Regions from separate parts of the Brevibacillus sp. NSP2.1 genome, predicted to be linked through region 3. Evidence: riboswitches for the same ligand, from Rfam matches in the RefSeq annotation. Region 3 holds a riboswitch; each other region holds the start of a gene.
What was found. Region 3 has a riboswitch for lysine ahead of M655_RS19370 (aspartate kinase). Riboswitches for the same ligand answer to the same signal wherever they lie in the genome.
Positions count from the first base shown of each region.

Region 1: another riboswitch for lysine. It lies ahead of dapD (2,3,4,5-tetrahydropyridine-2,6-dicarboxylate N-acetyltransferase); the one in region 3 lies ahead of M655_RS19370 (aspartate kinase).
Region 2: another riboswitch for lysine. It lies ahead of M655_RS22050 (amino acid permease); the one in region 3 lies ahead of M655_RS19370 (aspartate kinase).

Region 1 covers NZ_CP048274.1:2,008,087-2,017,826, forward strand. The annotation lists gene M655_RS10090 (hypothetical protein) at 1-1,796, shown strand, start outside; gene M655_RS10095 (hypothetical protein) at 1,855-2,049, shown strand; gene M655_RS10100 (EcsC family protein) at 2,079-2,897, shown strand; gene M655_RS10105 (GNAT family N-acetyltransferase) at 2,898-3,443, opposite strand; gene M655_RS10110 (flavodoxin) at 3,546-3,989, opposite strand; lysine riboswitch at 4,145-4,334, shown strand; gene dapD (2,3,4,5-tetrahydropyridine-2,6-dicarboxylate N-acetyltransferase) at 4,452-5,162, shown strand; gene M655_RS10120 (aspartate aminotransferase family protein) at 5,177-6,391, shown strand; gene M655_RS10125 (N-acetyldiaminopimelate deacetylase) at 6,395-7,528, shown strand; gene M655_RS10130 (hypothetical protein) at 7,821-8,417, shown strand; gene M655_RS10135 (DUF4912 domain-containing protein) at 8,627-8,893, shown strand; gene M655_RS10140 (glycoside hydrolase family 73 protein) at 9,044-9,682, opposite strand.
Region 2 covers NZ_CP048274.1:4,547,693-4,557,432, reverse strand. The annotation lists partial or broken gene M655_RS22090 (PAS domain S-box protein) at 1-482, shown strand, start outside; gene M655_RS22085 (DUF1641 domain-containing protein) at 497-832, shown strand; partial or broken gene M655_RS22080 (rhodanese-like domain-containing protein) at 853-1,903, shown strand; gene M655_RS22075 (sulfite exporter TauE/SafE family protein) at 1,900-2,679, shown strand; gene M655_RS22070 (LrgB family protein) at 2,764-3,432, opposite strand; gene M655_RS22065 (CidA/LrgA family protein) at 3,429-3,800, opposite strand; gene cidR (cidABC operon transcriptional activator CidR) at 3,914-4,825, shown strand; gene M655_RS22055 (TolC family protein) at 4,991-6,043, opposite strand; gene M655_RS22050 (amino acid permease) at 6,237-7,679, opposite strand; lysine riboswitch at 7,793-7,979, opposite strand; gene M655_RS22045 (DinB family protein) at 8,095-8,403, opposite strand; gene M655_RS22040 (CGNR zinc finger domain-containing protein) at 8,600-9,157, shown strand; gene M655_RS22035 (inositol monophosphatase family protein) at 9,258-9,527, opposite strand; gene M655_RS22030 (hypothetical protein) at 9,552-9,689, opposite strand.
Region 3 covers NZ_CP048274.1:3,996,805-4,006,544, reverse strand. The annotation lists gene M655_RS19405 (ABC transporter substrate-binding protein) at 1-1,020, shown strand, start outside; gene M655_RS19400 (branched-chain amino acid ABC transporter permease) at 1,180-2,046, shown strand; gene M655_RS19395 (branched-chain amino acid ABC transporter permease) at 2,052-3,008, shown strand; gene M655_RS19390 (ABC transporter ATP-binding protein) at 3,010-3,771, shown strand; gene M655_RS19385 (ABC transporter ATP-binding protein) at 3,773-4,486, shown strand; gene M655_RS19380 (DUF2164 domain-containing protein) at 4,619-4,870, shown strand; gene uvrC (excinuclease ABC subunit UvrC) at 4,907-6,688, shown strand; lysine riboswitch at 6,775-6,961, shown strand; gene M655_RS19370 (aspartate kinase) at 7,206-8,447, shown strand; gene M655_RS19365 (DUF2507 domain-containing protein) at 8,575-9,027, opposite strand; gene M655_RS19360 (succinate dehydrogenase cytochrome b558 subunit) at 9,353-9,740, shown strand, end outside.

The sequences.
Region 1 (9,740 bases), 2.0 Mb from region 3:
CTCTTGATATCGATCTTGTGCAAACGACATATGGGAGCGGCACGAATCTCAATCGAAGCGAAGTGTTGCTCGATGGAGTGGAGCTGCCGGAATACCAGGTCGAGCAGCAGTCCTCGCAAAGCACGTTCCGCTGGCAGGTGCCCCGCTTCTCGATTCCTGCCGCCAAATTGTCTCCCGGACCGCACATCCTCACGTTCGTTGTAACCGATGCCAAGGGGCAAAAAAGCACCGTGCACGTGCGCTTTCAAGTAGAGGCGCAAAACTACCCGAGCATCTTCGAAGGGGAGAAGCCGACAGGTGCAGCGATTCCATCGGGTAGCCAAACCGCGATTTTTGGCATGATGGGCTCGACCAGCTTTGCCAGTACGGTTCCGGGAACGTGGAAGCTGATTAACAAAACGACAAATGCGGAGCTCCGATCCGTGCCGGCCAAAATCTTCGCGACAGGCACGCTGCCGACTGGCAATTACGATCTGGTGTTTACGCCTGATGACAGCAGCCTGAGCGCCTGGATGACGCACATTCGGATCGGAATGGCAGAGCTGTACATGGGAACGGATGCGAGCGGCCAAAAGCTCGCCCAAGGACAGCAAGTGACTGCTCCGGCGGCGCCAGGCGTCGTGCAACTGTATTCGCCGGTTGCCGGTCGCTGGTCGGTGAACGGAACAGGCCAAACTTTGACCGACTCCCAGCACTTCGAGGTCGTGATTCCGGAAATGATGGCGGGAATGACCATGTCCGTCACCTTTGAGCCGAATCAGGCCGCCAACACCGACGATCTGTGGGGAGGCTCGACAACGGAAGTGAAAATTCAGGTGCCCGGTGCGCCGAACTCCTGCGATTCTGCCAGCGCTACAGCGACGATGGATGTGCTGATGCAGCAAAATGCGCAGTCTTCGTTGATGGTAGAGCGGGAAAACTTGTACTCGTCCGATGTCACCGTGAAGCTCTACCAAAATCCGGTGCACGTCATCTGGCTGGCGACGGCTGCCGAGCACGTGGAGCAGGGCAGTGAAGCTTCGGATGACGAGGGGCCGGGCTTTTGGGCAGTCGATAACGTCGTCGTGGATGAATCCAAGCTGAACTGGGACCATACCGCTTTGCTGCTGTCCAGCTTTAAGCCGGGCCGCTACAAGGTCAACTATTACAGCAAGCGCGAACCGCGTCAGTCGTGGTGCGGCTACATTCAGGTCGTAGAGGACACCCGTCCGATCCCGTCCGCCCCTGTTTGCGCCAAAAATGAAGCAGGACTGGCACCCTCACCAGGGCCGATTCTTTTGAAAAACAGTCGCGGCAACGAATATCGCGATGGGCAAACCGTCAGAGTCAGCTCGGCGGCGGAACTGGACAGCTTGAGCGAGCTTCGGCTGACGTCTACGTATGCGAAGCGGATCGGGAACAAAAAGCTGAAAGACGGAAGCGGCAAGGACATGATCACCTACTACATGCCGAATCTCGTCTGGACGTACGGCGAAACGCCAATCGGCACCCGCCAGGAGTACATCGGAGCAACCATTTCCTCGGCAAACGCGATTCAGGTGTTCTATGAAGGAAAAGAGATTGCAAGCCTGAAGCCGAACACGGACGAGGAATACGTGGACGAGGGCGATGAATCGCTCGATTTGAAAGCGATCATCGCAGACAACGAGAACAAGCCTGGCGTCTACACAGTTAAAGTAACGAACACATTCCGCAATAAAACTTGCTCGGTCGTGCAAAAATACAAGAAATACGACAAAGAGCTGGGTGAATCGGAACGAAATCAAACGATGACCTTAACCGTAGAGGTCAAATAAACAGATGACCCCCTTGCATGTGGCAAGGGGGTTTTTGCAAAGGTGGGGGGCAAGCAAGATGACGGATGAACAGATTGCGATTCTGCAAGCGTTCGGCTTTTGCGTCGAAAACGGACAAGTGAAACATTTGAAGCTGGGAATCGTAACAGACAGTGAGGAATTTGCGCGTTTTTCCCAGGCAGAGGAGCTGCGGGCGCATATCAAATCGCTGCTTCGCAACCAATGCCAATGGAAGCGCGGCAAAGAAACATAGAAGCAATGATCCGGGAGGGATTGCGGCAGATGGAGTCGAGACAGGTTTTGCAGCAGGCATTGGAAGAGGTGGAGGCATGGGAGCGCGACCAGAACGATTTGTGGTTCTGGGAAAAGCTCGGCAGGCTTCCGTTCGTTTTTCTCGATAAAATGACGCCGAATTTCGTCCGGGAAAAGCTGGGGACAGCCGTGGACGAGATGGCCGCGTTTCTGGAAACAGGGGGAACGTATCTCGTTCAGGATACGGCGATTTACAGCAAGTTCGCTCCCCGCTTGGAAAGGGATGGCGCGGGCATTCCGCAGACCGCAGAAGTCGCAGGGGCACCGCTCGTCCTCATGGATGAGATTGCCCGCGAGCTGAAAGAATCGCGCGCGACCTTTGCCACGGTACAGGGCGCAACGACAGGCATCGGCGGCATTTTTACGCTGGCGATTGATATTCCGTTGCTGCTCGGCACGTCGCTGAAAGTGCTGCAAGAAATGGCGCTATGCTACGGCTATCGCCCGGAGGACAAGCGGGAGCGGCTGTTCGTGGTCAAATGCCTGCAGTTCGCTTCTTCCGATATCGTCGGCAAAAAGGCGATACTGGCTGAGCTGTCGCGCTTTGACGAGCCTGCTGCGCAAAAAGACGTCATGGCGCAATTGCAGGGCTGGCGGGAAGTCGTGGTGACGTACACGGAAAATTTTGGCTGGAAAAAGCTGTTTCAGATGGTGCCGATTGCAGGCATCCTGTTTGGGGCGTACTTGAATCGCTCAACCGTCCAGGATGTCGCCGAAGCGGGGCGAATGCTGTACCGCAAGCGGCGAATCCTGGAGCGATTGCGCGTGGAGCAAAACAAAGAGGAATGATTAGCTCCAGTCCTCTGCCGTGATCGCAAATAGGAGGTGATCTTCCCACACGCCGTTGATTTGCAAATAGCGCAAGGACAACCCTTCGTGGCGAAAGCCGTTTTTCTCCAACACGCGGATGGAGGGAGTATTGCGGGGCATGACAGCGGCCTGTACCCGGTGCAGCCCGGCTTCCTGGAAGGCGTACGCGAGCGCAAGCCGTACGGCCGCAGTGGTGTAGCCTTTGCCGTTGCAGGCTTCATCCATGAAGTAGCCGATGGTCGCGTTTTGCCAGGCGCCGCGCACGACGTTTGACAGAGCGACGCGGCCGATCATTTCGTCCGTGTCGCGCAAAAACACGCCAAAGGCGAAGGCGGTCCCTGCTGCAAAGTCTTGCTCCGCTTGCGCAATTTGCGCCTCCTGACCGCTCAGCGTCAGGAAGGCGGCGGAGCGGAGCGGCTCGAACGGTTGCAGGAAGGCATGATTACGCAGCCGAAGCTTCAGAAGCTCGGCTGCGTCATTTGCTTGCAGTGGTCGCAAGTAGACCGTATGCGTATGTAACGTCATGATATCAATCCTCCTTCTTGAGAAAAGATGGATCGACATTTTATCATGACAGCGCTTGCTTGAAAAGGATTTTTTTGGACAACTTCTTTTCCGGCGCTAGTCTTAGCCGAGCAGCTCGGAGAAGGAAACGCCAAACTGTTTGCAAATCTCTACTTCTTTTGCGTTAGGAGACAGCTCGATTTTCAGACCTTCGAGTGGAGTTTCCGCTCCGCGCTCGCTCGCTTTTTTCAGCAAAATATCTACAGCAGCGCCCACATGCTCGTAAGCGGAGTCGCAGGAACCGAAAGCCGCGACTTTTTTGCCGCTCAAATCAATATCGTCCATCTCTTCGTAAAAGTCCAGGCACTCGTCTGGCAGATCGCCGTCGCCCCATGTATAGGCACCGAGCAAAATGGCATCGTAGTCTTCCAGTTCCTTGGCAGTGGCATCCATGACTTCTTTTATCTCCAGGTCTTTTCCGGTGGAACGAATCCCTTCGGCAATTGCTTCAGCAACTTCCTGCGTGTTTCCTGTCATGCTTGCGTACACCATCAAAATGCGGCTCATAAGAAGTAAACCCTCCAAATAAGATAATGAAAATCATTCTCACACAAATAAAATAATGAAAATGATTCTCGTTGTCAACAGTTATTTTTCTTTCCATAAAGCTGTTGCCACAAGTGATTGATTTTGGTAGAGTAAAATGAAATTATAATATTGGAAGTCTAAATAGAGGTGCGCCGAAGATGAGTACATCTTTTCGTAATCTGCCAGGGGGCGGGAAGAGAGGGAAAGGCTAAAGCGCCGAAGCTGTTGCTGTTCCCCTCGGATAGCAGCGGCTGGGGTGATTCGTGAACAATGAGCATCCTGTCACAAAAGGCAATCGCCTGTTTGTGGAGCGCTATTTACGATTTGCTTGGGCAGTATGGAAAGCAATGAGATAGCGAATGCACTCATTGCTTTTTTTAGTCAGGGGAGCGGTTCGCTCTCGTTGACAGGCACGCTTTTTATTAAAAGGAGGATGTACCAGTGAACATGATGGATGCCAATGAAATTATCGCGTTTATTCAAAAAAGCGAGAAGAAAACACCAGTGAAACTATACGTGAAAGGCAATCTGGAGGGCATTGACTTCGGTGCCAGCTCCAAGACGTTCATTACAGGCACGACTGGCGTTGTGTTTGGCGAATGGAAAGAAATCGAGCCGGTTCTGGCTGCGAACGCTGACAAAATCGAAGACTACGTAGTAGAAAGCGACCGCCGCAATTCGGCGATTCCGTTGCTCGACACAAAAGGAATCCAGGCGCGCATCGAGCCAGGCGCGATTATCCGCGACCAGGTGACGATCGGCAACAACGCAGTCATCATGATGGGCGCTACGATCAACATCGGTGCTGTGATTGGCGAAGGCACGATGATCGACATGAACGTCGTCGTCGGCGGCCGCGGAACGATCGGGAAAAACTGCCATATCGGCGCTGGTTCTGTCATCGCAGGCGTCATCGAGCCGCCTTCCGCGCAGCCAGTCGTAGTGGAAGATGACGTCGTAATCGGTGCCAACGCCGTGGTTCTGGAAGGCGTGCGCGTAGGAAAAGGCGCGGTTGTGGCAGCGGGCGCGGTCGTCATTGAAGACGTGCCGCCATACGTTGTGGTGGCTGGTACACCAGCGCGCGTGATTAAACAGATCGACGACAAAACTCGCTCCAAGACGGAGATCAAGCAGGAGCTACGTCAACTGTAGGGGAGAGAGCTCACATGGACTGGCGTACGCTTGATGAACAATACATCGTCTCTTCCTACAAACGCTTGCCGATCGCGATCGAAAAAGGGGAAGGCAACTACCTGTACGACACAGCGGGCAAAAAGTATTTGGATTTGTTTACGGGGCTGGCCGTCAATGTGCTCGGCCACTCCCATCCGCGGATCGTCCAGGCGCTGCGCGAACAGGGCGAGCGCTTCCTGCACATTTCCAACGTATTTTTGAACCAGCCGGCAATCCGGTTGGCCCAGCGGCTGGTGGAGCAGACGATCCCGGGAAAAGTGTTTTTCACAAATTCCGGTGCGGAAGCGACCGAAGCCGCGATCAAAATGATCCACAAATGGACGAAGGCAGAAGGGGCCGGGCGCGAAGGGATTGTCGTGCTCCGCAACAGCTTTCACGGCAGAACATTGGGCGCGGTGCGGCTGACCAGACAGGCCCATGTGTATCAGGATTTTCCGCAGCCGGACTTTCCGGTGTACGAGCTAGACCCTGAGGATGCGGACGGCTTGCGGGCGATTTGCCGCGACGCGAAGCCGGCCGCTGTCCTGATGGAGCCTGTGCTCGGCTCTGGAGGGGTCGTGCCGCTGTCGGAGCCGTTTTTGCGCGAAGTGGCGGCGATTTGCCAGGAGGAAGGCATGCTGTTTGCCATGGACGAAATCCAGACAGGCATGGGACGCACTGGTAAGCTGTTTGCCTACCAGCACGCAGGCGTGACGCCGGATTTGATCTTGTTTGCCAAAGGCGTAGGCGGAGGGCTTCCGCTCGGTGGCGTGATTGCCGGAACGAAGCTGATGAACCAGTTCAAGCCGGGCGACCACGGGACGACCTTTGCGCCGTCGCCGCTTTCGGCGGCTCTCGGCAACGTGGTGCTGGATGAGCTGCTCGATCCTGCTTTTGCGGCAAGCGTGGACGAAGTGATCGCGTACTTGTGGGCGGGCCTCGAATCGCTGCGCGCGCGTCTCCCGGAACAGTTGCAGGCGCTCCGCGGCAAAGGCATGATGGTCGGCATCCCGCTCAGCGCCGCACCGGAAGAGGTCAGCCGTTTGCAGCAGGCATTGCTTGATCGCGGCATTCTCGTGGACGTGACGCAAAAGACAATCGTGCGTCTGCTGCCGCCGCTCACCTTGACCAAAGAAGACGTCGACCTTTTCCTGGACAGCTTTGCAGCGGAACTCGCTGTGCGGCACGGGGCCAAAGGGGAGGCGTAAACGATGGCGACATCGCTGTTTACCCAGATTCGGCGCGACCTGCACCAAATTCCGGAGCCGGGCTTTGCCGAGGTGAAGACGCAAAAGTATTTGCTCGATTACTTGGAGCGTCTCCCGCAGGAGCGCATGCAGATCAAGACGTGGCGCACCGGGATTTTGGTCCGGATCGAGGGGACGAATCCAAAGCGCACGATCGCCTGGCGCACGGACATGGACGGCTTGCCGATTGCAGAAGAGACGTCGTATCCGTTTCGCTCGCTGCACGAAGGCTACATGCACGCGTGCGGACACGACATGCACATGGCTATCGCGCTCGGGCTTGTGACGCATTTTGTGGAGCAGCCGATTGCAGATGACCTGCTGTTCCTGTTTCAGCCCGCAGAAGAGGGCCCAGGCGGCGCTCAGCCGATGATGGAGAGCGAGGAGTTTGCTTCCTGGCGGCCGGATTGCATTTTTGCGCTGCACATCGCGCCGGAGTATCCCGTCGGCTACATTGCCACCAAGCCGGGCATTTTGTTTGCCAACACGTCCGAGCTGTACATTGATTTGGTCGGAAAAGGCGGGCACGCAGCTTTTCCGCACAAAGCAAACGACATGGTGGTCGCAGGCAGCCATCTCATCACACAGCTCCAGACGATTGTGGCGCGCAACGTCGATCCGCTCGATTCCGCTGTCGTGACCATCGGCAAGCTTGAGGGCGGCACCAAGCAAAACATCATTGCGGAAAAGGCGCGGCTGGAAGGGACGATTCGCACGTTCTCGACCGAGTCCATGGCGCTTGTCAAAGCGCGGATTGAAGCGCTTGTCAAAGGCATCGAGGCGGGCTTCGACTGTACGGCGTCCATCGACTACGGAGTAGGGTATTGCCAAGTGTACAACGAGGAAAAGCTGACGACGGCCTTTATGGACTGGGTGCGCGAGCAGGGCGAAGACGTGACGATGATTGCCTGCAAGGAAGCGATGACCGGAGAAGATTTTGGCTACTTCCTGCAGGAGATTCCGGGCTTTTTGTTCTGGCTGGGCGTCCATACTCCGTACGGGCTGCACCATTCCAAAATCGAGCCGAGCGAGGACGCGATCGAAGTCGCGATCCGCTTGGTCTCCCGATATTTTACGTGGCTGTCGGAACAAAATTAGCGCGAGACAGGCAGCAAAAAAAGAGCGGCGAAGCTGGCCGCTCTTTTTTGTATGCGAAAAAAGGTTTGGTGAGAGAATGGGGATGTCTTTTGTCAAGAGTCCTGCGTATTTTCTTTTCGAGATTGTGTATAAGTCTTTCTTCCTGGATGTCCCGCGCCTGTGGATTCTGTGGATACTGTTGAAAAAACTTGTCTTCGGACCACAACTATTTGCTGTCTTCCACGTATAAAATAGGGAGAAGCAATTCCGGAAAATCAAGCGCTGCCGCGCACACATACAGGAGGATTATGACATGAAAAAAGCATGGTTATCGGCCTTGTTGGCGCTGACTGTAGCGGGAGTTGGGAGTACCGCCGCTTTGGGAGAAGGTGCGTTGCGCGTTTTTTTAGGCACGGAAACGATTTCAAGCGATATGCCTGCTTCCAAGGCCGATTCGGTTGAGGCCTTGGTCAACAAGCTTGGCGGGTTTGTTGATTACGATTCGCGCACGGGCAAGCTGCAGGTAGTCAAGCCTAACGTAAACATCATCGTCATTGAAGGAATTCAGCAGACGCGCAATAAAAATATCGTCTTCAGCAACCCGGTCAAAGGCTACAGCGACAAAAACGTACCGCGCACTTTCAACGTATTCGTTGAGGTAGACGAAGCGCCTGTCGCCAAAGACTTGCGGATGCAGCTCGTCCTGATTGGACCGGACGGCAAGGAAGTGAGCAAAGGCAAAGAGTGGAAGTACTCCACGCAAAATGCGAACAGCTTCTACTTCTCCGAGCCGTTTGTATCGACAAAGCTGGAGGCGTATGGAAATTACAAGGTCCAGGTGCAGATGAAGTCCGAGAAGTTTAATTCCTACGTAGTCGTAGGCGAAAACACGTTTACGGTAGGACGATAAATTAAATGCTCCTGATACGTTCCCACTTGGCTAGGTCACATGGTATAATAGACTGAAAAAACCAATATACATGTTGAAAGCAAGTACATGAAAGAAAGGAACGATGGGAGCAAATGGAGACAAATCCCCCGCGATCGTCCACGGATGTAGAAGGCCCGAGTATCCACATCGCCTGGAAAGATGAGCATTCGATTCAGGCGGAGTGGAGTATGACGAAGGAGTTCGAGCAGGAAGTGGAGAAGAAATTTGCGATACCTTTTGCCGAGCTGCCGTTTGTCCTGCGCCTTTTTGACGTGACTGACCGCAAAGAGATCCGCAATGATGGCACAGACCTTTACACTGATTTTGATATCAACCATCGTTCTTCCGAATGGATTTTGTACGGAGTGACGCAAGGATTGGAATATTGCGTAGACCTGGGCATTCGGATGGTGGACGGAAGGTTCTATTCGCTGTCAAGATCTCAAATGATTTGAATCATCGTGCTCATTTGATCTGGCTTCCGGGCGAAAGCTCGCGCGAAGCTCTCTATGATGCAGTACCTGTTTTTTTCATAAGGAAAGAGCCCCGCTTAGCCCAGGTTCGCCTGTGCTGGAACGGGGCTTTTGTTTTCGCATACGATAACGTTATGGTGCTTCGCGCTGTTTGTCGAGCAGGCGCAGGGCGACAGCGAGGACGGCCCATACAGGCATCGGTTCGTCCAGCTTGCTGAGCCACTCTGGCGAGGTGATAAGCCCCTCGCGAAGCACGCGTTTGCCCAGATCAAGCTTCCAGGGCGGATACGGTGACGGCTCCTCTGGCGCGAACTGATCGTAGGCCGTCAGGTTGTACGTCTGGATCAGGCGGATCAGCTTGTCGGCGTATTGCGGGTCTGTGGCATAGCCGGCTTTTGACAGAGCCTGGGCAGCCTCCTGCGGTGTGGATGCCGTCAGCACGTTTTTGTAGGTAGGCTTGAGCAGAAACTGGGCGTGATCGTCAATCGATTGCTGATAGCTGTAGTACGCTTTGAACGTAGACTGGCGGGACACGGTCTGCCCATTCTCCACCTCCTTGCTTGTGATGGTGACGGAACCGGCCGGGCCTGTGCCTTTGATCCCGAACAAATTGTACGAGGAGCGGCCTGTAACTGGGTCTTGCGGGACTTTTTGCCCCCATCCCGATTCCAGGATGGCTTGCGCAATGGTGATCGAAGGGAAGATATGGTAATTGAGAAAAGTTTGCCTGGCGGAGCCTGCCACCAGCTCGATGAATGCTTTCGGTTCCATGCGGGCACCTCTCTTCATGGTGAGCATGCTGGTTTTTGCCGCTTTTTTGTGTCGCCCC
Region 2 (9,740 bases), 550 kb from region 3:
GGATTAGGGATGGAAGGCGGCTATTTGAGGCAGATTTTCGACCACCTGCAGGACGGGATTATCCTCATGAACGAAGAGCGGAAAATTTTGCTGATGAATCCGTCCGCAGAGAGGATTACCGGCTGGAAATTGGGCGAAAAGGTTCCGTACTGTTCTTATTGCCAAACGAGAAAGCTGGAGCCGGGCGAAGAACGCTGCTATTTGATGGCGAAACGGGAGATTCCCTATTTCCTCTCGTCGATGCCCACCTATGAAGGCCGATACGTTGACATGGAGATGAGCACGGCGATCATCTACGAGAATGGCGAACAGCGCAAGCAAGAAATTCTTTTGGTGCTGAAAGACTTGACGGCCAAGCGAAAAGAAGAAGAGGCCAGAATCTCCAAGCTCGTGTTGCAAAAAACGTTGGAGGCGCAGGAGAGCGAGCACAAACGACTGGCTCAGGAGCTGCACGACGGCGTGGGCCAATTTGTATCGCGTTGACGAGGAAGCAATTGTGGCCTTGTTTGCCTTGTTGGAGAAGCTGCCGAAGCTGGTCAAATATGTAAACGCGATCGAACAGGTCGCTGATTTCCTGGAAAGCGTCGGCCAAGACAAACAGTCTCAGCAGTATTTGCTCGACGGAGTGAAAGCGTACATCACGCCTGTCGCTGCCCAGATGGAAAACGGCGTAGCCGTCCTCCGCGAAGCAAAAGAGCGAGCGGAGCGCAGGCACGAAACGGTTTCCGTTTTCACCCTGCTGCGCCTGATGAAAGATCCTGCCGTGCAAAAGGCGCTGCGCTTTGCCCAATCGCTGTTGGAAGTGCTCGCCGAAAAAAATCGGAAATCTTGAAGAAAAGGGAGGACGTTTCCATGCTGTTGCGTTACTTTTACGATGAAAAGCTGGCCCACGCATCTTATCTGGTGGGCTGCCAAAAAACGGGCGAAGCGATCGTGATTGATCCGGGCCGCAATCTGCAGCCGTACTTCCAGGTCGCGCAAGCGGAAGGCGTGTCGATCGTCGCCGCCACAGAAACCCATATTCATGCAGACTTTGTCTCCGGCGTCCGCGAGCTGGGCCTCGCCCATCAAGCGAAGCTGTACCTGTCCGACGAAGGCGATGCGGACTGGAAATACCAGTATGCCGATGGGCTCAATCATCAAGATGTTCAACTGGGCGATGCAGTACACCGATGAGGAGGAATTTGTCCATGCTCTGCTCGACGGTCAGCCGGAGCCGCCGAAATACTTCGCTGTGATGAAGCACGTCAACAAAGTCGGACCTGCCCTGTTGCGCGACCTGCCTGCGGTAACGGAAGAAACGGAGGCGGAAAAGCTGAAACGGTGGCTGGCGGAAGGACAGCAGGTCGTCGATACGCGTTCTGCCCGGGCGTTTGCGCAAGGACATGTAGCGGGAACGGTCAACATTCCGTTTAACAAAGCCTTTCCCAACTGGGCAGGCTGGCTCGTCGACTACAACCGTCCCGTGTACTTTTTGACCAATCCAGGCGAGCTGGACGAGTTGCTGCAGGCGCTTCGCTCCGTAGGAATCGACAATGCAGCAGGAGTGATGGACGTGAACCGGATTTTGCCGGAAGGCGTCTTTGAACTCGAATCGTACGCGGAAATCACCCCGCTGGAAGCAGCGAGACAGGTAGAAAGCGGAGAAGTACACGTCGTGGACGTACGCAATTTGACTGAATGGCAGGAAGGACACATTCCAAACGCGCAGCACATCATGCTGGGAACATTGCCTGGAAGGCTGGATGAGATACCAGAAGACAAGCCGATCCTCGTGCAATGCCGCTCCGGGGCGCGCTCTGCCATCGGTGCCAGCATCCTGCAGGCAAACGGCTTCAAGCAGGTGCTGAACTTGAGCGGCGGCTTTGTCCAGTGGCAAAAAGACGGATTGGAGAGCGTATGACGTTCAGCCTTGCTCTCACCCTGTTTTTGATCGGCTTTGCGGGGTCGTTCATCTCCGGGCTTGTCGGAATCGGCGGCTCGATCATCAAGTACCCGATGCTCCTCTACATTCCAGCGGCACTCGGACTGGCTGCCTACACGGCCCACGAAGTTTCCGGAATCAGTGCTGTGCAAGTGTTTTTTGCCACCTTATCCGCGGTCTGGGCTTTGCGAAAAGACAAGCTGATTCATTATCAGCTTGTTTTGTACATGGGCAGCGCGATCGTTGTCGGCAGCCTGGTCGGCGGATATGGGGGCAAATATCTCTCGGCTGACGCCATCAACGTCGTCTATGCTATTTTGGCGACGATTGCCGTACTGATGATGTTTATGCCCAAAAAAGCGATCGACGACAAGGAAATGGCCGACATCGCGTTCCATAAGCCTACGGCCGTAACCTCCGCGCTGATTGTCGGAGCCGCTTCCGGCATTGTCGGAGCGGCGGGCGCATTCATTCTCGTGCTGATTATGCTTGTCGTCCTTAAAATTCCTACGCGAGTTACTATAGCGTCTTCGCTTGCGATCACCTTTCTGTCTTCCATCGGCGCGACGATCGGCAAACTGATGGCGGGAGACGTCTTGTTCTGGCCTTCCCTCATCATGGTAATCGCCAGCGTGTTGGCTGCGCCGCTCGGAACTGCGGTCAGCAAGCGGTTGAACACGAAAAGCCTTCAGGCGATTTTAGCGCTCCTGATTTTGGGCACGACGATCAAAATCTGGACAGACCTCATCATGTGAAAAACGGACAGGTTTTCCGCGAAAGGGGGAACCTGTCCGTTTACGATCATCTGTTGCATCTGGTGTCAGCCAGCCAACGGGCTGTTAGACGAGAAGCGTCGTCGCCAATTGCGTGACCAGCGCCGCCAAAATCATGGAAATGCTCGAAACCGTCCCTGTAATCGGACTAATCTCAAACGCCTTGGACGTTCCGGCTCCATGTGCGCTCGTGCCGAGCAGCACGCCGCGGGCGATATCGTCGGAGATGCGCAAATAGGAGATGATGTACGGCCCGATGATCGAGCCGAGCAGTCCGGTCATCAGGACGAGCACAGCGGTGATCGAAGGGACGCCCCCGATCATTTGCGAGACGTTCATCGCAATCGGCGTCGTGATTGAGCGCGGCAAAAGGCTGTACAGCACCTGCTCGTCTGTGTGCAGCAAAAGGGCGAGTACGGCAGAAGAAACGACGGCCACCGTTGAGCCGGACACTACGCTAATCATGATTTGCGCAGCGTGTTTCTTCAATAAAGAGTAGTGTTTGTACAGCGGCACGGCAAACGCGATGGTCGCGGGCTGAAGCATGTACGCCAGCCATTTGCCGCCTTCATTGTAATCACGGTAAGAAAGATGAGTGCAAAGCAGCAGCACGACCAAAACGATTGGCGTAAACAATAGCGGCGAAAACAAGAGAATCGGTCTGTAGCGGTAAAGCCGCTTGGCGATCAGGTAAAGCGCGATGGTGAATAGAAAGCCGAGCAGTCCGATCATCATGAGCGCGAATGCTCCTTTCGCTTGGAAATGCTTTGGGCGATCAAGCCGCTGCACGCCATGACAAACGCCGTGCCGATGACGATAATCAGGACAATTTGCAGCCCTTCATGCAGCATCAAGCTTTGATACGAGACGATGCCGACAGACGGCGGAATGAAAAACAGTAGCAGCTCGGCCATAAGCCAGGCCGCGCCCGATTCGATCCACTCCAGACGCAGCACTTTTGCCTGGAGCAGCAAAAACACGACAAACATCCCCAAAATGCTGCCGGGGATTTTCCAGCCAAGGACGGAGACGAGCAGGTTCATCAACGCGGACACGATGATGAAAAACGCCACTTGCCCCACGATGATAAGCAGTCTTTTCATGTTGGTCCTCTCCCTTTGTGAAAAGTGTACATCACCTCTTTTCATAGGTAAAATGCATATATAGAATGAGTATCATTCATCATATCTATAGATGAAGCGGAGGGAGCAGAGGGATGGACATTCGCCATTTGCAATATTTTTTAGAGGTAGCCCGCCACAGCAGCTTCACCAAGGCGGCAGAGGCGCTGTACATTACCCAGCCGACGATCAGCAAGATGGTGCGGAACCTGGAAGAAGAAATCGGCGTCGAGCTGTTTGAGCGAGTCGGCAAGCGGATTACGTTGACCGACGCGGGCTGGGTCTTGTTTTCCCAGGCAGAGGTGATGGTGAAGTCGTTTGAAAACATGAAGCTGCATCTCGACGATTTGATGGAGCTGAAGCGGGGGAGAATCCGCATCGGGCTGCCGCCGATGGTAGGGGCGAGCTTTTTTCCGCAAGTGATCGGGAAGTTTTGCGAGCAGTATCCGGGGATCGTGCTGGAGCTGCTGGAGGTCGGCTCCAAAAAAGTCGAGGCGGACGTGGCGTCAGGGATGCTGGACAGCGGCGTTGTTTTGCTGCCGACGAGTGAGGAGCTGTTTGAGTCGTACTCTTTTGTCAACGAACAGATTCGCGTAGTCGTCCACCCTACGCATGCGCTGGCCGGGCGGCAGGAGGTGTCGCTGGCCGAACTGGCAAACGAGCGGTTTTTGCTGTTTCACGAAGATTTTTCCTTGCACAACCGGATCATTGACGAGTGCGTGCGCGTAGGCTTCCACCCGACGGTCATCTACAAAAGCTCGCAGTGGGATTTTCTCTCGGAAATGGTGGCGGCCAACGTCGGGATCACCCTGTTGCCGCAGACGATTTGCCGGGAGCTCGATCCGCGGCGCTTTCACAGCCTCGCGCTGGTCAATCCGACGATCAAATGGCATCTGGGGATGATCTGGCGCAAAAACGCCTATTTGTCGTACGCCACCCGCGAGTGGATTCGCTTTACAAAAGAAATGCTGCCTTCTATAGAAAGAAAGGCTTCATCGCGAGGATGAAGCCTTTCGTTGCGCGGTCGGCCACAGCAGAACGACTGCAGGCTGACGACTGCTTCTTTGATTTATATAAAGGCAGCTTGGCCTTGAAAAGACGCCTGTCAAAGCTGGCGTAAAGCTTGGAAAAAGGAAGGAAAAATGAGATCGAATATTTCGTAACGCGAAATATTAAAGGCCAACCGATTGATTCAAGGTGCTGACAGCGATGTTGTATTGATAGAGAGAATCGGCTGCTTTTGTTTCAGAATCAAACAATTCAGCTTCTGTTTCGATCAGGTCGTTCAGAGATACTTTTTTGTTCGCATAATCGGTGAGTGTGGCGTGATAAGTTTTCCATGCTTCGTCTTTTGCGGCGGTGCTTTCATCCAGCGCTTTTTTTGCTGCGACCGCTTTTTCGTAGGCGTCGCTCACTTCCTGATCGACTTTTTGCTTGAGCTTTTGCAGCAGCAGCTCAGCTTTGCGCAATTCGTTGAGTGCGATTCTTCCTTTGTATGTGCTGATAGCGGCGTACTCGGAGGTGTAGTCCACTTTTACCTGGGCAAACGCTCTCTCTGCTTCCGCTTTCACCATGTCAGGGCGTTTTTGGTAGGCGAGAGCTTTGGTTTCTTCCAGCGTTGGCAGCGGGGTATAGGAGAGTTTGCTGGTTTCCAGCAGCCATTGTCTGTCCCTTTTTTCGTTCAGCAATTCATTGAGCTTGGTTAATGCTTGCTTGAAGCTGTTTTCCAGCTCGGACAGCTTTTCTTTCGCAGCGCTGTCCTGGGCCCAGGTTTGGCGTCTGATGCTGTTCTTTTGCAGCTTGATTTTTTCTTCGAGCGCCCGCGCTTCAAAGTACGCTTTTTGTACTTGCATTTGCAAGCTGATTTTCGAAGCGTTATAGGATGCCTCGTCTACGAGCAATGTTTTTTGCGCCTTGGCTGTTTCTTCGTATTTTTTCTTTGCTTCATCCAGAGTATTGATGTCATCTTTCTTGATGGCGGCCTTATCGCGCAGCGTCATGAGGGTTTCGTAGCGGGTGTTGTCATACGTCAGCCGCAGCAGTTCCAGATCAACGTCGTTTTTCAGTGCCTGCTCTACGGCATGGTCGAGGGACAAGGGAACGATTTGGGTCTGTTCCGCTGCTGCGACGAGAGGTTCTTCCGCCAGAGCGAGATGAGCATTGCCTGCCAACAGCGCGGCAACCAGCGTGGTGCTGTAAATGTGCTTGGACAACCTGGATTTCATTATGCTACCTCCTATAAAAAGTAAGAAAATATAATGATAACGATTATCATTATCAAATTTCATGAACAGTATATATTTCCATGCGTTATTCGTCAATACGAAATATGAAAATGTGATAGGAAATATAGTTTGCGCCAAAAAAAAGATTCCCTGCGACGAGGGAATCTTGTAGAGAGTTGTTGCAACGCTATTTTTATTTTTCGTCCATGCTGAGATCGACTTTGTTCAGTGGTACCAGCTTGCTTTTTTTCGTGTATTTGTAAACCAGCCAGACGATCAAAAACAGCGGCAGTCCGATGTAGGAGACGAAAACGCCGTTCCAGTCGATTTCTCCGCCGATGAACGCGGAGTAGTTTTGGCCGATGATGACGATGCAGCAAATGATGAAGGCGAAGATCGGGCCAAACGGGAACAGCTTCGCCCGGTACGGCAAATTGCGCAGATCGCGGCCTTGCGCCAAGTAAGCTTTGCGGAAGCGATAGTGGCTGACGGCGATGCCGAGCCAGGCGATGAAGCCAGACATACCGGAGGCGTTCAGCAGCCACACGTACACTTCGCCATCGCCGAACAGCGAGGACAAAAACGCCAGGGCACCGATGGCCGCTGTCATGATGAGGGCATTGACGGGAACGCCATTGCGCGTCACTTTGGCAAACCATTTGGGCGCTTTGCCTTCCTTCGCCAGCGTCCACAGCATACGGGTGGATGCGTACATGCCCGAGTTCCCGGCTGACAGAACGGACGTGAGGATTACTGCGTTCATTACGGAGGCGGCAAAGGCAAAGCCTGCTTTTTCAAACACGATCGTAAACGGACTGATGGCAATATCCGTAATATCTCCGCTAATTAGATTCGGATTGTCGTACGGTACGAGCAGCCCGATAATCAGGATCGCGAAAATATAGAACAGCAAGATGCGCCAAAAAATCTGGCGAATCGCTTTCGGGATGTTGCGGGCAGGGTCTTCGCTCTCCCCGGCGGCCACACCGACCAGCTCAGTTCCCTGGAACGAGAACCCGGCAATCATGAACACACCGAGAAGGGCCATGAAGCCGCCGTTGAATGGCGCGTCGCCTTTGGTGAAGTTTTGGAAGCCGACTGCTTCGCCGCCCATGATGCCGAAAATCATCAGGACACCGATCACGATAAAGACGATGACCGTCATGACTTTAATCAAGGCAAACCAGTATTCGGATTCGCCGTAGCTTTTGACAGACAACAAATTCAGAGCAACCATCAGGCAGAGGAACAGGGTACTCCACAAAATGGCGGGAGTATCCGGGAACCAGTATTTCATAATCAGCGCCGCGGCAGATAGCTCGACGGCAATCGTAATCGCCCAGTTGTACCAGTAATTCCAGCCCAGCGCAAAGCCGAGGGACGGATCGACGAATTTGGTGGCGTACGTAGAAAACGAGCCGGATACAGGCATGAAGGCAGCCATTTCCCCCAGGCTGGTCATCAAAAAGTAAACCATGATGCTGATGGCGATGTAGGCGACCAAGGCTCCGCCCGGTCCGGCCTCGTGAATCGAGCCTCCACTTGCCAGGAACAGGCCCGTCCCGATGGAGCCGCCGATGGCGATCATCGTCAGATGGCGGGCTTTCAAACCACGTTGCAGTTGATTCTGTGACATATGCTGCTTGCACGACCTTTCTAAAAATTTGAGAAGGTCGGTCGGAAACGAAAAAACCGCCAATAGCCAAAAAACGGCACAGGGCGGTATGATCCAATCCCCACCAAGCCTTCACTGAAGATAGCACACCACGTTTGCCCGGCAAGCAAACGTGACAGTTCTGTCCCTTTCGGGTACAGCCCCAGCCCATGCGCACAGAGATACGCCATGAGCTTCGGCGGCTTTTCCCTTTCCTGGAGTCATTGATTTCTTCTGAATCTCGTACAGGATGACATAAAAGCCGCGACCTCTACCCTCACCGTGAATGATGAGGATAACATGTATGAAATTGATTTATTTATCAACTATATAAGATTGACGGTTATTTATCAACGAAAAAAGTTGCGCTGCAAAATATTGGCATGGAGCGGTTTTGCTACAAAAAGGATCGGCGTGCAGGCCAGGAGCCTTGCAACTTGCGGATCTGCACGATTTGCCCTGTGTGAAAAGCGTCGTGCAAAATAATGCTCATCACGCTTTGCCCGGCAGGGATGCTCGGAAGCGGCTGGTCGAACGCTTCGTCTGACAGAGCGACGAGCTTTTCATGAATTTGGCGATGGACGGTTTCCATCCGCTGTACGGTGGCCTGCCAGGCTGCTTCGTCGTCGGGCGATCCCGAAGGCTGGAACGTGTCGTCGTTCGTCTCGGCGGTATTGATAAATTCCGTGCCGACCTGCATTCCCATTCGTGAACAAGCAGTTCCATCCGATTCATGTGGTTCCTCCTCGTCTGTCAAACAGATTGGTGAAACGTTATAATGGCAATAAGAAGCAGCTTGTAACCACCTAAATATTTTATGTTGGTTACGGATAGAGAATACCATACACAGGCTGAGCATACAAGAAGCAAAAGAAACGAAAAGCAGATGGGGGAAGAGTGGAGTGAACTGGCTGTGCATTGATTTTTTAAACAGTGATTGGCGCGATTGGCGCGGGTCTGGCCGCAGGGAAAATCGGCTGGCGAAGCAGGAATGGCTGGAGCAGCTTTTGCGGGAATACGCTTTGCACGCCCCATTGCCTATTGATGAGGCGAGTGCAGTGGCGCTGTTGCGTTTGCGCGAATATATGCGCAGTCTGCTGGAGCGGGTCGTGCGCGGGGAAGCGTTGCGGCAGGAGGAACTGGAGGAGCTGAATCAGACGCTCGCGAAGGCGCCTTTTCACGTTCGCGTCATCTCTGCGGGCAAGGAGAGCGGGTATGAGCAGGAGCTGGTCAGCGCCTCCAGCGGCTGGGAGCTGGTGATGGCCCGCATCGCGGCTTCCTTTGCCACGCTGCTGCTTCCTGAGCACGTGCAGCGCATCAAGATTTGCGACAACGAGGACTGCCGATGGGTGTTTTACGATGAAAGCCGCAATCGGGTACGCCGCTGGTGCGATGACAAAATGTGCGGCAATCTCATGAAGGTGCGCCGTTTTCGGGAGCGGCAAAAGGAGAAAAAGTAAGGAATCGGCCGTAAGCTTGCCGACGGAGAGATTCATCGGTTCCGAGGACGCAAACAGCGTGCCCAGGACGGATTCGGACAGCGCTGTTTTGGCCGAGACGCTAATTTTGCTGCCATTCAAAAAAAGCGCCCTGTCTTGCAATGGCAGTAAACATCTCATCCCGGCAAGGGTCGTACACAAAGGAAACGGCCGTCTGACCGTCGCGGACGAGGCAGAGAGAGACGGCCCACATCGGCATGCCTTGCAAAAAGTGGACGGCTCCGTCGATGGCATCGCAAATCCAGTACGGGGTCGAGTATTCCGGCTGTTTTTGCAGGGAGGCATCAAATTCTGCATCGGACCAGCGATACGCGGGAAAGCGCTCCGCCAAGCCGTGCCGGAGCAGCTCTTCTGCTTACGGATTTAAGGCGTGAAAACGTTCGTTCATCGCTTGCTTGCTCGTGCAGGCTGGCTCCTGCGCAAATTCGGCAAACAGTCTCTGGCCGACTTTTCGCAGCAAAGCTTCGCAGTACAACACATCGTCTTGCTTCATAACGGTTCCCCAACCTTTCTTGTTTGGATCGTGTCCTTCGGCGCAGCGACA
Region 3 (9,740 bases):
GTCAGCTTTCTCTCCGGTTCTGGCGCAGCATACGGGGAAGCGCAAAAGGCAGGCTTGGAACTGGCATTGGGCGAGCTGAATGAAGCGAATAAAGGCAAGCTCAAGATCGAGCTTAAGTTCGAGGATTCGGCGGGGGAAAAAGACGGAGCGATCAACGCCGTAAATAAACTGATTAATCAGGATAATGTCGTCGCGATCATCGGGCCGACGCTCTCGGGCGAAATGTTCGCTGCCGGACCAGTCGCGAACGAATCGGAAACGCCGATCTTCGGTATTTCCAACACATCCGAGGGCATCAACGACATCGGCGAATACGTCTTCCGCAACTCGCTGCCTGAATCGATTGCGATTCCGACAGCAATGAAAGCGGCAGTCGAGAAAAACGGCCTGAAAAAAGTGGCGCTCATTTACGCTTCCAACGACGATTTCTCTGTGAATGGCTACAAGGTCATGAAAGCTACGGCTGAAAAAATGGGCCTGGAAATTACCGGGGAAGCGACTTTTGCTAACGGAGACGTCGACTTTTCCGCCCAACTGACCAAGCTGAAACAAGGCAACCCGGACGCGCTGCTCGTATCTGCGCTGTACAAAGAAGGCTCCATGGTTGTGAAAAAAGCGCGCGAGCTCGGCATCACCGGAACGATCCTTGGCGGCAATGGTTTCAATAATCCGAAAGTTTTTGAAATTGCAGGCCCGGCAGCCGAAGGGTTGATTGTGGCGACTCCGTTCAGCCCTGAGAAGCAGGACGAAAAGGTACAAGCCTTTGTCAAGGCGTTCGAAGCCAAATACAACAAGAAGCCTGACCAATTCGCAGCGCAAGCGTACGATTCGCTGTACATCATGTCGCAGTCTCTGCTTGCAGCAGGCAAAGCCGAGCGTGAAGCGTTGCGCGAACAGCTTGCCCAGTTGAAAGACTTTACGGGTGTATCCGGCAAGCTTTCCTTCGATGAGAAGCGCAACCCGATCGGAGACGCAGTAGTCGTTGTCGCGAAAGATGGAAAATTCGTCCCGTTTGAATAGGATGATGCCCGGGGCAACCCGGGCTCTTCTTTCCCATCGGCAATGACGTTTTCTCGCTGGATCAGAAAGGACGAGGCGTGCGCTTTCGCTTGCTGATCCAGCGAGAATAACGGCTGGTTTTCGCGTGGCAGGCAACCATTTTACAGTGAGGTGAGGCAGTTGTTTTGGCAGCAATTAGTCAATGGCTTGACAGTAGGTAGCACTTATTCCTTGATTGCGCTGGGCTACACGCTCATTTTCGGCGTGCTCGGAATCATCAATATGGCTCATGGACAAATTTTCATTTTTGGCTCGCTCGTCGGCCTCGTGCTGATGACAAGCATGAACATGCCGCTTGGCGTCGCGCTGCTCGCGGCAGTGGTCATCTCGGCGGCTCTCGGGCTGGTGCTGGAGTACACAGCGCTGCGGCCGCTGCGCAAGAAAAACGTTCCCCACCTGGCTTCGCTTATCAGTACGATCGGGTTTGCCATTTTGGTGGAGGAAGCGATGCACAAGTTTTTTGGCGCGGACTCGCGGGCGTTCCCGCAATCGTTTGGAAGTCAGCCGCTTGATCTGGGCATCATTCAAATTCGCAGCGTGGATCTTGTCATTTTGGGAATCTCCATCCTTCTCATGTTTGTCCTGCACTTCTGGATTCAAAAGACGAAGATGGGCAAAGCGATCCGGGCGACGGCGGAAAATACGGATACTGCAAACCTTTTGGGCATCAACACCAACATGGTGATCGTCGTCACGGTCATCATCGCCTCTGCTCTCGGCGGTGTGGCGGGCATTTTGATCGGCATGGCGTATTCCGCCCTCATTCCTACGATGGGGATGACGCTCGGGTTCAAGGGGCTGGCGGTGTTGATTCTGGGCGGCGTCGGCAGCATTCCCGGAGCGATGGTGTGCGGCGTTTTGCTCGGAATCATCGAGGTGTTTACCGTCGCCTACGGAGACTCGTCTTATCGCGATGCCGTGGCGTTCGGCCTCATCATCGTGATTTTGTTGCTGAAGCCGGAAGGACTATTTGGACGCAAAGCGTAAAGGAGGTGCAAACATTGGACATTCTCAATCCGTATAACTTACAGGTGTTTACCTTTATTTTGCTGAACAGCATCTTGGCGATCAGCATTTACATCACGCTCTCCACCGGACAGCTCTCGCTGGGGCATGCCGGATTCATGAGCATCGGCGCCTTCACGGCGAGTATTTTGACCAAGCAGGCGGACATGCCGCTGTTTGTTGCCATCCTCATCGGCGGTTTGGCGGCAGGCTTGATCGCTCTGCTCATCGGCGCGCCAACCTTGAAGCTGCACGGCTTGTACCTGGCGATTGCCACTCTCGGCTTTGGCGAGGTCATTCGCGTCATTTTGCTCAATCTGGAGATTACGAACGGGGCGTTGGGGCTGACCGGCCTGCAATCCATCGGCAATTATTTGTACGATTTTGAGAAAGCGATCGGGCTGAAAGCGACGACATTGGGCGTCTCCGTCATGCAAATGAAAGCTTTGTCTACGTGCCTGTTCATGCTGTTGTTGTTCGCTGTCATTCTCTTTTTGACGCTGCGTCTGAACAAGTCCAGGCTCGGCCGGGCGTTCGAAGCGATCAAGGCGGACGAGACAGCGGCGCGGGCGATGGGCCTGCAAGTGGCGTACTACAAAATGCTCGCCTTCGTCATCGGATCGGTGCTCGCCGGCGTGTGCGGCGGCTTGTTCGCGCACATTACGACGACGATTACGCCGGACGATTTCAACTACCACAAAGTCGTGGAAATTCTCTCCTTTGCCGTGATCGGGGGAAGCGAGGTCGTGTGGGGACCATTGTTTGGCGCGCTCGTGCTGACGGCGCTGCCGGAAGTTTTGCGCGGCCTGGCCGAATACAAAATGCTCATGTACGGTCTGATTATGGTCGGCGTGATGGCTTTCCGTCCACACGGTCTGATCGGTACCGATACTTTCAAAAAATGGTTCAAAAAAGACAAAAGCAAGGCGAAGGGGGGACTGTGAGATGTTGCTGGAACTGGCGAACGTAGGAAAAAGCTTTGGCGGCATCACGGCCCTGCGCGATGTGTCCTTTTCCGTGCGCGAAGGGGAAATCGTCGGCCTGATCGGCCCGAACGGCGCCGGAAAGACGACGATCTTCAATATGGCCACCGGAATTTTTGCGCCGACGACAGGCACCTTTTCCTTTGCCGGACAGACGCTGAACGGGATGCCGCCGAACAAAATCACGGAAATGGGGATTGCCCGCACGTTTCAAAATATTCGCCTCTTTGGTCACATGAGCGCATTCGACAACGTCAAGGTAGGTTGCCATGCGCGGATGAAGGCGGGGTTTTGGGCTTCGCTTTTGCGCACGCCTGGCCAGCGGTCCGAGGAGAAGGCGGTTGCGAAAAAAGCGGAACAATTGCTGGAGTTTGTCGGGCTGTCCGACGTGGCAGACGTCCGCTCGGATACGCTCGCGTACGGACAGCAGCGCCGTCTGGAAATCGCCAGGGCGCTCGCGACCGAGCCGAAGCTATTGCTTTTGGACGAGCCTGCTGCCGGGATGATCGAGACAGAGACGAAAGCGCTGATGGAACTGGTGCGCAAAATTCGCGATGACGGCACGACCGTCTTGCTGGTCGAGCACGACATGGGGCTGGTCATGAACTTGTGCGAGAAAGTCGTCTGCATCAATTTCGGCGTGAAAATTGCGGACGGAACGCCGGAAGAGGTACAAAGCAACCCCGATGTGATCGAGGCATACTTGGGCAAGGAGGAAGAATAGCATGCTGCACGTACAAAACCTTTCGACCTCCTACGGTCAAATCAAGGCGATTCGCGGCATTACGCTGGAAGTGCCGGAAGGAAAGATCGTCTCTCTCATCGGCGCCAACGGAGCAGGCAAAACGACGACGATGCGCACGATCGCCGGCCAACTAAAGCCGGAGGCAGGCAGCATTACGTTTTGCGGGGAGCGCATGGACGGCAAAAAGCCGCACCAGATCGTGAAAAGCGGACTGGCGCTCGTGCCGGAAGGGCGGGCGATCCTCGGCAAAATGACCGTGCTGGAAAACCTCGAAATGGGCGCTTTCCAACGCAACGACACCCAAGGCATCAAGGACGACATGGAAAAAATGATGACCTGGTTTCCGATTTTGAAAGAACGGCTGCCCCAGTTGGGCGGTACGATGTCTGGCGGGCAGCAGCAAATGCTGGCGATTGCCAGAGCTTTGATGTCGCGCCCCAAGCTGCTGCTTTTGGACGAGCCGTCCATGGGACTGGCCCCGATTGTGGTGGCAGACATTTTCAAAGTCATCAAGCAGATTAATGCGGAAGGCACGACGGTGCTGATCGTCGAGCAAAACGTCAAGCAGGCACTGAAAATCGCCGATTACGGCTATGTGCTGGAAGCCGGCCAGATTGTTCTCGACGGGGCGGCTGACGCGCTGTTGAACGATGAGCGCGTCAAAGAAGCGTACTTGGGCGGACGCAAGCATTAAAAGCTGGCTGTCAGAGGAAAACTGTCGCTTTCAGATCGAAGCGGCAGTTTTTTTGCTGCCCGATCCGTGGTACTATGGGAGTAGAACGTATATTCTTATCAGAGGAAAACCATGGAAGGAAGCCAGATGCGGATGCCAACCAAACTGACGAGAGAGCAAACGGAATATCTCGTGTTGCAAGTGCAACGGTATTTTCACGCAGAACACGGCGAGGAGCTGGGCAACCTGGAGACGGAAGAGCTGATCGCCTTCTTTTCCAGAGAGCTCGGGCCGTTTTACTATAACCAGGGCGTACAGGACAGCCGCAAGCTGTTGCTGGAGCGGATGAACGCCCTGGAGGATGAGCTGTACGTCCTGGAACAGCCCGTCATGAAAAAACGCTAAAGCGAAAGCCGTTAAAAGGAAAAAGGAGGTGCAGCCATGAACCGTACCTTGAAAGACAAGCTGGCTGTGCTGCCAGAAAAGCCCGGCTGCTACCTGATGAAAAATGCAAACGGGGAAATTATATACGTCGGAAAAGCCAAGGTGCTGAAAAACCGCGTGCGCTCGTACTTCACCGGAAGCCATAACGGGAAGACGCAGCTTCTGGTCAGCGAGATCGCGGACTTTGAGTATATCGTGGTGTCGTCTGCGATCGAGGCGTTATTGCTGGAGTGCAACCTCATCAAAAAGCACGACCCGCGCTATAACGTCATGCTTCGCGACGACAAAACCTACCCATACATCAAAATTACGAACGAAGCGCAGCCGCGGCTGGAAATTACCCGCAAGGTGCTGAAAGACAAGGCGAAATACTTCGGGCCGTACCCGAATGCAGGCGACGCGTCCGAGGTGAAAAAGCTGCTCGACCGGCTCTATCCTTTGCGCAAATGCCGCAACATGCCCAAGCAGGTATGTTTGTACTACCATTTGGGCCAATGTCTCGCCCCCTGTGTGTACGAGGTTTCGGCTGAAGAAAACCAGCGACTGGTAGATGAGATCAGCCGCTTCCTCGACGGCGGACACGAGCAGATGAAGCAGCAGCTCACGGAAAAAATGCTCCAGGCCGCAGAGGCGATGGAGTTTGAGCGGGCCAAGGAGTTCCGCGATCAGATCAAGAGCATCGAAGCGGTGATGGAGAAGCAGAAAATTACGTTCACCGATACGGTTGACCGCGACATTATCGGCTTTGCCGTGGAAAAAGGCTGGATGTGCATTCAAATTTTTTACATGCGCCAGGGCAAGATGATCGAGCGGCAGACGACCTCCTTCCCTTACTACGGAAACGAGAGCGAGGACTTCATGTCGTACGTCACCCAGTTTTACTACGACAAGCAAAACGCGCTGCCCAAAGAAATTTTGCTGCCGGAGGAAAGCGAGCCGGAGCTGTTGAGTGAATGGCTGGGAGTCAAGGTGTTGACGCCCAAGCGCAGCAAAAAGCGCGAGCTGGTACAGATGGCTTGTGAAAACGCGCGGATCGCCCTGCAGGAAAAGTTCGCCCTGATGTCCAAGGACGACGCGCGGACCGTTCAGGCGGTGCACAACCTGGGGCATGTGCTGGGGATCGGCGTCCCGCACCGGATCGAGGCGTTCGACAACTCCAACATCCAAGGAACCGAGCCTGTGTCGGCGATGATTGTCTTTACGGACGGCCGTCCGGACAAAAAGGAATACCGCAAGTTCAAGATCAAGACAGTCGAAGGGCCGGACGATTACGGCTCCATGCGCGAGGTAATCCGCAGACGGTATTCGCGCTTGCTGAAGGAAAACCAGCCGCTGCCCGATCTGATCGTCATCGACGGGGGCAAAGGGCAGATCAGCGCCGCCATGGACGTGCTGGAAAACGAGCTGGGGCTGTACATCCCGGTCTGCGGCCTGGCCAAAGACGAAAAGCACAAAACCGCGCAGTTGATGTACGGCGATCCGCCGGAGCCGGTGAATCTGAAGCGGGACAGCTACGAGTTTTACTTGCTGCAGCGCATTCAGGACGAGGTGCACCGGTTTGCGATTACGTTTCACCGACAATCCCGGACGAAGACGATGCTCTCCTCCCAGCTCGACGAAATACCGGGCATCGGCGAAAAGCGGCGCAAGCTGTTGTTTACCCATTTTGGCTCGCTGAAAAAAATGCGCGAGGCGACGGTGGAGGATTTCCGGCAGTTGGGGATCGGCGACAAGCTGGCGAAGCAGATTATCGCCCATTTGCGCAAGCTGGAATCGTAACGTTTTTTTCAAAAAGCAATTGAACCGTTCGGATTCCCGTGATATAATGCGTTTCAAACAGAATAGTTAGCCTCACTTCCCTTATGAAGTGAGGTAGAGGCGCGAAAACCAAGAGTACCACCCTGAGATCGGGTATCTGTGAAGGGAGCGGGAAAGGGGAATTCGCCGAAGTGTGGAGGAAAACCCGTAGTTCTCCATGCTGGGTCTGCATTGAACAAGTGCAGGACTGTCATCTGGCTCTTAACCGGCGTCAGATGGAGTGCTATCTCACGGTGTGTCAATGTGAGCGGTGATAGGTGTTGTCCTGTCATGTGCTGCATTGTCCGCGTGTATTGGGAGGGAGGAACCGGTATGTCGAAACAGTAGGCAGCGGCAGGTACTTATTCCTTGTCGGTGCCTTTTTTATAAAGTGACAGGTAAAATTTTCCATAAACGAACAAGCGAAAACAAGCTAATAAAACGAGAGAAAACGATACATTCTACAAACATTGGATATGAGAAAAGGGAGAGAAGCCGCATGGGGTTGATCGTGCAGAAATACGGAGGCACCTCTGTAGGGACTATTGAGCGAATTTTACGAGTTGCGGACCGAATTATCAGCTACAAAGAAGAAGGGCATGACCTGGTAGTCGTCGTGTCTGCGATGGGCAAATCTACCGACGTCCTGGTAGATATGGCCAAACAGATCAGCGCCTACCCTTCCGAGCGTGAAATGGATATGCTGCTGACCACGGGGGAGCAAGTATCGATCGCATTGCTCGCGATGGCCTTGCATTCCAAAGGCTACGATGCCATTTCTTTGACTGGCTGGCAGGCCGGAGTGACGACAGAAGCGATCCACGGCCGGGCGCGGATCAAGCAAATTGATCCACAGCGCATTCAGGCGGAGCTCGGTCGAGGCCGCGTCGTGATTGTGGCAGGGTTCCAAGGTCTTAGCGACGAAGGAGAAATTACAACGCTCGGCCGCGGTGGATCGGATACATCGGCGGTTACGCTGGCAGCCAGCCTGAATGCTGACAAATGCGAGATTTTTACAGACGTTTCTGGCGTTTACACGGCCGACCCGCGCATGGTGCCGGCAGCAAGCAAGCTGAATACGATCTCGTATGATGAAATGCTGGAGCTTGCCAATCTCGGCGCAGGCGTCCTGCATCCGCGTTCGGTGGAGGCTGCGAAAAAATACAAGGTACGGCTGGTGGTCCGCTCCAGCTTTACTGCCGAAGAGGGTACGTACGTTGAGGAGGTTGCCAACATGGAAACAGGAAGAGTAGTAAGTGGAGTCGCGCATGACGAAGATGTCGCCAAAGTTACGGTTGTCGGGATGCCTGCAAAGGTGGGGACTCTTTCCCGCCTGTTCAATACACTCGCAGACAACCAGGTGAACGTCGACATCATCATTCAAAGCTCCTACGATGCCGCTGTCACGAACATTTCGTTTACGGTCGCGGCAGATGACTTGAAAAAGGCGCTGGATACGCTGGAAAACAACAAAGCGGAGCTGGGCTTCGAAAAAGTCGACTTCGAGCAAAACTTGACCAAAGTGTCCATCGTCGGCTCCGGCATGGTGAACAATCCGGGGGTTGCCGCTGAGATGTTCCGCGTTTTGGCTGAAAAAGAAATTTCTATTAAAATGGTTTCGACGTCGGACATCAAAGTGTCCTGCGTTATTCCTGCTGGCCAAACCGAGCTTGCCGTTCGCAGCCTGCATACGGCATACGGACTTGATGTGGCGGAAACAGCAGTCGTGCACGGCTTATAAGAAGCAAATGCTCCCTCGCCCGCTGGCAGAGGGGGCATCTTTTTGAATGATTCGCGAGTGCGGGTTCCCGCTGCCTTTTGCAATGACAAAAGTATGGCAGTATCCCGCACAAAGGCGAACGGCTTGTTTATTTTTGCGTCCGCACCTTGATAAGAATGCGGGACGAGCTTTCGATCTCCAGTTGTGCGGACGTGTCCTTGCCCTTCCACTGCTCGATGCTGCCGGCGATGATTCCGGCTTCCAGTGACAAGGCGCGGCTGAGCCGCTCGGGCGTTTGGTAGTTGTAGATAGTGTGCGAGAGCTTGTAGACGATCGCGTCTGCCGTTTCTTCCACGAGATCGAGCTGTCCCAGCCCAAGGCGGATAAAAGGGAGAATCGGGCCCGTGGAAGACTGAACCGGAATTTTCCGGCCGATGTCTTTGCCCAGCCAGTACAATATCGGGCTTTCGCTGTCTCCCAATAAGGCGTTCGTCAATGTTTCGCGGAGCAGATGGTAGCCGAGATAAGGCATGTGCATGCGTTCGGCCACCGGAATCGTGTGGGGCGGCAACAGGGCTGCCAACTGATCGGTATCTTTCATCTCGCTTCCCTCCTGTCTGTACTAGATTATGAGAGGGAGGCTTGCTTCATGACCGATTAAGAGAAAAAATAGTGAAACTAAACAAAGTTATTCTATCAATGTATTTAGTCTACTGATTGTCTTGACGCTATGTGTCGACAAGAGTACAATTGGATTTGGTCAAAGTTTTGCCCAACTTTTTTTCGTATTTTGACACATTCCGACAAAGTTAGGCGTGGAGAGAGCTAACGGTTTTTTGGCATGTCTAATGGGTCAGGCAATGGGTTAGGATATGGGAGAAAGGTCCATAAAAGAGCGCTACATACACTGAAAGGGGGACCATTGTATGGCGAAAGGCCATAGCTTTCTCAGTCACAAGCTGCACTCACTTCTTGGTTTGTTTCCGATCGGGCTCTTCCTGCTGTTCCACTTGACAGCCAACTACCAGGCGACCCGTGGAGCCGAAGCTTTCAACCAGACGGTAGGTCTGATTGAAAACGTTCCACTTCTGCTTGTAGTTGAATTTGTCTTCATCTACATCCCGATCCTGTTTCACGCTGTTTACGGTCTCTACATCGCGTTCCAAGCGAAACAAAACGTAGGGAACTTCGGTTACTTCAGAAACCACATGTTTCTGTGGCAACGGGTAACAGGTATCATTACCCTCATTTTCATTGTTTGGCACGTATGGGAAACTCGCATTCAGAAGGCATTGGGTGCACATGTTGACTTCG